Regions from separate parts of the Amycolatopsis sp. WAC 01375 genome, predicted to be linked through region 1. Evidence: riboswitches for the same ligand, from Rfam matches in the RefSeq annotation. Region 1 holds a riboswitch; the other holds the start of a gene.

The links. Region 1 has a riboswitch for cobalamin ahead of metE (5-methyltetrahydropteroyltriglutamate--homocysteine S-methyltransferase). Riboswitches for the same ligand answer to the same signal wherever they lie in the genome.
Region 2: another riboswitch for cobalamin. It lies ahead of DL991_RS28925 (hypothetical protein); the one in region 1 lies ahead of metE (5-methyltetrahydropteroyltriglutamate--homocysteine S-methyltransferase).

The regions. Positions count from the first base shown of each region.
Region 1 is NZ_QHHW01000022.1:151,859-156,270, reverse strand. It holds gene DL991_RS11590 (ribonucleotide-diphosphate reductase subunit beta) at 1-623, shown strand, start outside; gene DL991_RS11585 (ketopantoate reductase family protein) at 684-1,634, opposite strand; gene DL991_RS11580 (TetR/AcrR family transcriptional regulator) at 1,725-2,297, shown strand; cobalamin riboswitch at 2,309-2,532, shown strand; gene metE (5-methyltetrahydropteroyltriglutamate--homocysteine S-methyltransferase) at 2,631-4,412, shown strand, end outside.
Region 2 is NZ_QHHW01000040.1:114,392-118,803, reverse strand. It holds gene DL991_RS28925 (hypothetical protein) at 1-2,045, opposite strand, end outside; cobalamin riboswitch at 2,112-2,255, opposite strand; gene DL991_RS28920 (prenyltransferase/squalene oxidase repeat-containing protein) at 2,388-3,392, shown strand; gene DL991_RS28915 (LLM class F420-dependent oxidoreductase) at 3,488-4,315, opposite strand; gene DL991_RS28910 (LuxR family transcriptional regulator) at 4,362-4,412, opposite strand, start outside.

The DNA of each region.
Region 1 (4,412 bases):
TCAACATGTACCGCGAGGTCCCGTCCATCTCGGAGAAGGACGCGTGGGCGCTGAAGTACACGCAGAACCTCGAGAACCCGGACTTCGAGACCGGCACCCCCGAGGCCGACCAGAACTTCCTTCGTGACCTGGTCGCGTTCTACGTGATCTTCGAGGGCATGTGGTTCTACACCGGCTTCGCGCAGATCCTCTCGCTCGGCCGCCGGAACAAGATGATCGGCATCGCCGAGCAGTACCAGTACATCCTGCGCGACGAGTCGATCCACCTGAACTTCGGCATCGACTGCATCAACCAGATCAAGATCGAGAACCCGCACCTGTGGACCGAGGAGTTCCAGGCCGAGATCCGCGGCATGCTGACCGAGGCGTGCGAACTCGAGGTCGCCTACGCCCGCGACACCATGCCGCGCGGCATGCTCGGGCTCTCGGCGGAACTGATCGAGCAGTACATGCACTTCATCACCGACCGTCGCGCGCAGCAGATCGGCCTCGCGCCCATCTTCGGCGAGACGGAGAACCCGTTCCCGTGGATGTCGGAGGCGATGGATCTCAAGAAGGAGAAGAACTTCTTCGAGACCCGCGTCATCGAGTACCAGTCCGGTGGCGCCCTCGACTGGGACTGATCGCCTGAACTGACGAAAAGGCCTGCTCGGCGCACTCGCGCCGGGTGGGCCTTTCGTCGTTCAAGCGCGGGCGAAGTACGGTTCCACCGCTTCCAAGCGCGGCACCGGGACGCCCAGCCGCCGCGCTTCGGCCAGGGTGTCCCGGCAGACCTCACGCGGCTCCTCGGCGTCGAGGTCGGAGTGCGCCGTGACGCTCACTCGCGCCGGTGCGAAATGAGCGGTCAGCCAGGCGAGAACGGGGGCCGTCAGCCAGGTGGGCGCCCGGAACAGCAGCACACCGACCCGGTGACGACGCAGGTCGAGGCCGCGCGCCTCGAGAAGCGGCAGCAGTTCGCGGCCGGTCAGCAGCCCCTCGCGCAGGGCGCCCGTCGACCCGGCCAGCTCGGACAGCGACCCCAGCCGCAGGCCCTGCGAGAGCAGCCCGGCGTCGGACACGAAATGGACCCACAGCCAGCCGCGGAAGTCGGGCCGCTCCTTGATCCGTAGCCCGGCCTCGCTAAACGCCTGGCGCACGGCCCGCTCACGCTCGGTCGGGGGCCGGCCGAGAGTGCCGAAGACAACCGACGGCAGCAGCATCCCGCGAAGCACGCCGTTCGCGTCGAACCCGCCACCGGCCTGGGGGAAGCCCCAGGCGATCCGGTCGAGGGGAAGTGGGCCGATCGCGGCCGTCGGCTCGGTCCAGATGTTGCCGAAGACCAGCACCGTGGCCTGGCCGACGCGCGGGGCCAGGAAGGCCGTCGCCTCCGGGAGGCGGTGGTGCGCCACGCTGAGCACGATCAGGTCGAAGTCGTGGTCCGGCTCCAGCGTCTCGCGGAGGCGCACCGGCCACTTCTCGACGACGCGCTGCCCCCACACCCGGCGCCGCGTATCGAGCAGGTCGAGGTCCACCGTCTCCCCGTACGTCGCCGCGCGGCCCGGCCGGACGTAGAACTCGACTTCGTGTCCCGCCTTCTGCAGGACCCGGCCGTAGACGGTGGCGATCACACCTCGGCCGAACATCAGGATCTTCAAGCGGCACCTCGGGGGGTAAGATCGAAGTGGAGGTTATCTCCACTTTCAAAAATATGGAGATGATCTCCACTTGTCAACGCGAGGGAGCGCATGACCGCCGACAAGCCGCTGCGGGCCGACGCCCGGCGCAAGCGCGAGGCCCTGCTCGCCAAGGCCCGGGAGGTCTTCGACGCCGGAGAGTTCTTCGACCTGCGCTTCGATGACTTCGCCAGCCTGGCCGGCGTCGGCACCGGCACGCTTTACCGCCACTTCCCCACCAGGGAGGCGCTGGCCGAGGCGGTCTACCACGGGGAAGTCGCCGCGCTGTGCGACCGTGCCCGACGGCTACAGGCCACGCTGCCCGCGGCTGAGGCGTTGGCGACCTTCCTCCGCGACATGGTCGGCCACATCGGTGCCCATGCGGGCCTGGCACGGACGCTGGCCACCCTCATGGCCGATCGTTCGGGTGCCCTCGCCGAAGGCGGCCAAGCGCTGGAGCAGGCCGTCACCGCACTGGTCGCCGCCGCCGTGCGGGACGGCGCCGTTCGCGACGACGTGGGCGCCGGCGCCGTGATGATGGCACTGCACGGCATCGGCGCGGCCCATGACCGCCCCGAGTGGCGGGCCGAGGCCGACGATGTCATCACCCTCGTGCTGGACGGGCTGCGCCGCCCACAGCCATAGCGCGCCTGGGTACTCTCCAAGGTGCTACTGGTTCGCCCGGCTTCCCAGGCCGGTCGAGGTAACAGGGAACCCGGTGTGAATCCGGGACTGCCCCGCAGCGGTATGTGGGAGCGAAAGCCGTCACCGTGCGAGACACGGTAAAGCACTGGGACATGGCGCCCCGGGAAGCGACGGCCGGTAGGAGCGAGCGAGTCGCCCACGAGTCCGAAGACCTGCCCGTGGTACGCGCGCCGACGGCGTGCGTGAGTCCGGGCCTCGTGGGATGGGCACGACCGAACGGCGGTCACTCCTGCGCGCTCCGGGCTCTCACGACAAGCTCGCGAGGAGAGAGCTGTGACCGAAATCGGCACGACTGTGCTGGGCTACCCCCGGATCGGACCGGACAGGGAGCTCAAGCGTTCACTCGAACGCTATTGGGCGGGCAAGATCGACGAGGCCGAACTGCTGGGCACCGGCCGCGCACTGCGCACCCGGGCCTGGCGGGAGCTCAAGGACGCGGGGCTGGATTCCGTCCCCTCCAACACGTTCTCCCACTACGACCAGGTGCTCGACACCGCCGAGCTGTTCGGAGCGCTGCCGGAGCGCTTCACGACGCTCGGTCTTTCGCCGCTCGATACCTACTTCGCCGCCGCGCGCGGGGTGCAGGACGCGCCGGCGCTGGAGATGACGAAGTGGTTCGACACGAACTACCACTACATCGTCCCCGAACTCGGCCCGGAGACGTCGTTCTCGCTCTCCGGCACCAAACCGCTCGACGAGTACCGCGAGGCACGCGCGATCGGTGTCGAGACGCGGCCGGTGCTGGTGGGCCCGGTGACGTTCCTGCTGCTCGCGAAGGCGAGCGAGACCGCCCCGGAGGGCTTCCGTCCGCTGGATCTGCTCGACGACCTCCTCGACGGCTACGTCGAGCTGTTAAGGCGCCTGCATGACGAAGGCGTCGAGTGGGTCCAGTTCGACGAGCCCGCCTTCGCCGCGGACCGCGACGAGCGGGAGCTCAACGCGCTCATCCGCGCCTACCACCGGCTGGCGAAGGTGACCGCGCGGCCGAAGATCCTGGTCGCCGGGTACTTCGGCGGTCTCGGCCGCGGCCTCGGCGTGCTCGCACGCTCCCCGATCGACGCGATCGCCGTCGACCTCGTCACCGATGAGTCCTTTGTGGACGCGGTCGCGGCCGAACCCGCCTTGCGGGACAAGGAGGTTCTGGCCGGTGTCGTCGACGGGCGCAACGTCTGGCGCACCGACCCCGCCCGCGCGCTCGGCCGGGCGGCGACGTTGCTCGGCACCGCCAGGTCGGTCAGCGTGTCGACGTCCTGCTCGCTGCTGCACGTGCCCTACGACGTCGAGCGTGAGGACGGGCTCCATCCGCGGCTGAAGGGCTGGCTGGCGTTCGCGAAGCAGAAGGTCGACGAGGTCGTCCTGCTCGGGCGAGCGTTGAAGGAAGACGGCGTCGACCTCTCCGCCGCTCGTACCGCGGCCGCGGATCGCGCGACGGCGGCCGACCTGGCCGACGCCGGGGTGCGTGCCCGGCTGGAGGCGCTGCGGCCGGAAGACACCGTCCGCTCCCCCTACGCCCGGCGCGCGGCGGCGCAGCAGGCCGCGCTGGAGCTGCCGCCCTTGCCGAGCACCACGATCGGCTCGTTCCCGCAGACCACCGACGTCCGCAAGGCGCGGGCCGCGCACAAGGCGGGCTCTCTGGACGACGCGGGCTACGAGGTCGCGATGAAGGCCGAGATCGAGCGTGTCATCCGGCTGCAGGAGGAGATCGGGCTGGACGTGCTGGTGCACGGCGAACCCGAGCGCAACGACATGGTGCAGTACTTCGCCGAGCGGCTGGCCGGGTTCGCGGCCACCGACTTCGGCTGGGTGCAGTCCTACGGTTCACGATGTGTCCGGCCGCCGATCCTGTACGGCGACGTCTCACGTCCGGAGCCGATGACCGTCGAGTGGGCACGCTACGCGCAGAGCCTGACCGGCAAGCCCGTCAAGGGGATGCTGACCGGTCCGGTGACGATCCTGGCGTGGTCGTTCGTCCGGGACGATCAACCGCTGGGCGAGACCGCCCGTCAGGTGGCGCTGGCCATCCGCGACGAGGTGCACGACCTGCGGAAGGCGGGC
Region 2 (4,412 bases), on a different contig from region 1:
TCCGGCTCGCCGCCCTCTCCGGTGACCACGCCCTCGCCGGTCGGCCGGACGCCGAGCGCGCCCACCGCGGAGACGAACGCCGACACGCGCCGCTCGCTCCAGCCGTCCGGGCGCCTGGTCGAAGGCGCGGCGTCGGTGTGCGGACGGGCGGCCAGCGCGGTGACCGCGGCGGCGGTCGCGGCGAGGTCACCGGAACCGCACTCCACGGTGTCGAGATGCTTCGGGAAGGTTCCGTCGGCGCACTGGCGCGAAAGGAGCAGTTCGACCGCCGGACCGGGATCGGCGGCGGTGGCGAGCACCGCCCACGCGTGCCGCTCCACGGTCTCGTCGGCGTCGGCGAACGATCCGGTGTCGGTGAACTCGCCGCCGGCGCCGCGCAGTTTCACCAGATCGGCGCGCAACCGCCCGGCGACATCCGCCTTGGCGAATTCGGCGACGAGCACGAGTTTCGCGAGCGGTCCGGCATACGACGCGTCGCCCTGCTCGTACGGCGCGCCGTGGGCATAAGCCTGTACGGCTTCCGGCTTCACCAGGAACTGCGACGCGCGGGCGACCGAGTCCGGCTGCTGGTCCAGCGCTCGCAGGGCCAGCACCACGTCGGCGGTGGCGTCGTAGTCGACGTAGGTCCTGCCGTCCTCGGTCACCTCGACGTGGTCACCGTCGGTGAGCCGGTTCGCCAGGTAGGCGCCGAGGCGGGCGGCCGGTGTCGCCGTGTCCGGAGTGGCGATCGTGGCCGGTGGCCGGACGACGGTGGACGCCCTGGGCGTGCCTGCCCTCTTGGGTCTGGGCGGAGGCGTCACGGATTTCGTGATGGTGGTCGTCGTGGGAGCCGGGCCACCGCTGGTCGGCGGCTGAGCTTCGCCCTTCGCGAGCGCGTAGAAGCCGACCTGCGACAACCCGAGCGAAGCCTGGGCACCCGCGCGGATCCAGGTGTCGACCCCGCTGATGCCGGACGCTCGCGCGGCCTCGTAGGAAGCCGGGTTGTAGGCGATCGCGCCGAGTTCACCCGCGAGCTTGGTGCCGGAGTCGGCGGCGTTCGCCTGCGCGGATTTGAGGTACCGCACCCCCTTGTCCACCGCCGCCTCGGCGCCGCCCGCGTCGGCGAGCGCCTGGACGATCATGCCGGTGCTGTTGGTGTTCGGTGCCTCGGTGCTGACGCCACCGCCCCAGCCGCCACCGGAAGCCTGGTTCGCCTTGAGCCACGAGACGGTCTTGGCGATCGGGGCGTCGAGTCCGGTCGCGCCCGCCTTCCGCGCGGCCAGCAGCGCCGAGAGCGCGAGGCCGGTGGCGTCGCCGTCGGTCGGGGAAAGGTCGAGCGGCTTGCCTTCGTCGCAGGTCGATACCTTGCGGCCGTCCGGGGTGACGTGGTCGCCGGTCTCCTTCGTCGGAATGTATTCGAACACGAGGCGGAAGTAGCCCTCGGAACATTGCTGGGCCAGCAACCTGTCGATGGCGATCCGGTCGTTCTCCCCCGCCGCGGCGAGCCCGACGACGCCGAGCGCCTGCCCGAACGAGTTCGCGTCGTTGTTCACCGCGCCGGCGAGGTCCGGATCCTTGGAGTAGTCGCTGATCCGGCCCTTGTCGGGGCCCTTGCGCATGATCGCGGCATGGGTCTCGGCGACCAGGTCGTACCCGTCGACGTTTCGCGGGTCCCTGCCGGAAACCTCGGCGGCGACCAGCGTCTTGGCGAGCGAGCCCCCGACGACGACCTTGTCGTACCCGGCACCGGGAACCAGTCCGTCCCAGGTGAAGTAGTCGGTGGCGTGGCCTTCGTCGTCGAGGAACTTCATGATCGGCTCGGCCTTGGCGCCGTCGCCCGACGCGTACAGCGCGAAGAGCACGTCGAGCATCAGGCCGTGGTCGGGTAGTGCGCCCCCGTTGGGGTTTTCGAGCGTGCCGTCCGGCTTCAGCTTCGTCGCGAGCCAGCGGGAATTCGCCTTCGCCGCGCCGGGATCGTTCGCGGCGGCGGCCGTCCCGGTGAGCAGTGCGGCGACCACGCCGACACTGACGGCGAACGCCACTGCGGCGAGGTACCGGCGGCGCATGACTCCTCCTAGCGGCATGACGGAGGACAGCGCGGACGCCGCGGTCACCCCTGTTTATCGCGACAGTGGTTCGTTCATCCGCCCGTTCGGTATCCCGGCTCGCCCTGGTGAAGGGCCCACGGTTGCGCGACAGCGCCGGATTTCGACCGGCTTCCCCGTCACGGGCGGCGGTGTGCAGTTGTCGAGCCGATCGAGGTTAACACCCGATCACTTCCGGCAGGCACCGCTGACCAGGTCGGTTGCCAGGATCACATCGGCTCTTCGCGCCCGGCGGTACCCGGACGCTCGGCCGGGGTGGGACTCTTCGGGTCGTTCATCGCGGTCGTTGGGGGAAGGGTTCTCATGAGACGTTTGCTTTTCGCTGTCGCCATGGTGTGCGGCATCGGGCTGGTCGCCGCTCCGCCGGCGGCCGCGGCCACCCACGACAAGGCGGACGCCGCCGCGGGCTGGCTCGCGAGGCAGATGGCCGACGGGGAAAGGTTCGAGGCCGACTTCGGCGGCCAGAAGTTTCCCGATCAGGGTTCGACGATCGACGCGATCTTCGCGTTCGCCGCGGCCGGGGTGTCGGACACGAACGCGGGCAACGCGATCGCCTGGCTGGCGAAACCGGAGATCACCACGGGCTACGTCGGCAGCGGCACCGAGGCGTACGCGGGCGCGCACGCGAAACTGCTGCTCGCCGCGCAGGTTCGCGGCAAGAACCCGGCGTCGTTCGGCGGCGTCGATCTGAAGGCGGGCCTGCTTTCGTCGCTCACGCCGTCCGGCCGGTTCTCCGACCGCTCCGAATACGGCGACTACTCCAACGCTCTTTCGCAGTCGCTCGCACTGCTGGCGCTGGACCGCACCGGCGACGTCCCGGAGCGGGCCGTGACGTTCCTCGCGGGCACCCAGTGCCCCGACGGCGGTTTCCCCCTGAGCTTCGGCGAAGCGACGTGCACGAGCGACGTCGACGCGACCGCGACGGTCGTGCAGGCCTTGCGCGCCACCGGTGACCCGGTGAACGCCGGCGAGGGCACCTCCTGGCTGGTCACCAAGCAGCACCCGAACGGCGGTTTCGGTTTCGCCACCAACGCGCCGAACGCCAACAGCACCGGACTCGCCGCGCAGGCACTGGCCGGGCACCGTCCCGCCGCCGCGGTCAAGGCGCGGGAATTCTTGCGGTCGCTGCAGACCGGCTGCGCCGGCACCGAGGCGGACCGCGGCGCGATCGCCTACGACGCCACGGGCCTGAACCCGTCGACCGCCCCGCGCGCGACCGCGCAGGCGATCCTCGGCCTGGCCAGGGTTCCGCTGAGCGACCTGCACGGCGGCGGCCGTCCGCAGGCCCCGGTCCTCGCCTGCCCGTAACTCACGTGATCAGAGGCGTAACTCAAGTGTTCCGCCTCCAATCACGCGAGTTACGGCTCCAATCACGCGAGTTACGGCTCTGAGGGCAGGTCCGGTCAGCGGAGCGGCTCGATGGTCTTGGCCAACTCGTCGAGACGCTCCAGGGTTTCGGCTTCGGGCAACGTCGGCAGGGTGAGCGAGACCTCGTCGGCCCCAGCGGCGGCGAGGCGTCGCAGCAGCCCGGGATCGGCCGGAGCACCGAACACACTGATCCGGACGTCCTCGCGGCCCTGGTCGGCGAGCCAAGACCGGCCCCGGCGCAATTCCTCCGGCGGTGTCACGGAATGCGGCAGCCAACCGTCGGCGTGCTCGGCGAGCCGTTTGAGGCCCGCAGGCCCCTGGCCTGCGACGTAGATCGGCGGATGCGGTTTTCGCACCGGTTTCGGCCAGGAGTAGACCGGGTCGAAGTCGATGTGCTTTCCGTGGAACTCCGCTTCGTCCCTGGTCCAGATCTCCTTGAGCGCCTGGAGTTGTTCGGTCAGCAGCGCGCCCCGTGTCCGCGGCTCGACGCCATGGTTACGCATCTCCTCGATGTTCCAGCCCGCTCCCACGCCGAAGATCACCCGTCCGTTGGAAAGCAGGTCAAGGCTGGCGATCTCCTTGGCCGTATAGAGCACATCTCGCTGGATCATCAGGGCGACCGCGGTGCCGAGGCGGAGGGTCGAGGTGACGGTCGCGGCGGCGGCCAGCGCCACGAACGGGTCGAGATTGCGGAGGGCCCCCCGCGGCAGCTCACCGCCGGGGTACGGACTCTCCCGGCTGACCGGGATGTGAGAGTGTTCGGGGAGGTAGAGGGAGGCGAAGCCCTTCTCCTCCAACGCCGCGGCCAGTACGTGCGGCCGGATTCCTTCGTCGGTCACTGAAGTCGCGATACCGAAGTCCATACTCGGCTACGACTCCAGGACCGGGGTGAGTATTCCGCCGGGCCCGTCATTCGCCGGCGGCGACGCGGCGCGCGAGTTCCACGCGGGACCGGACGCC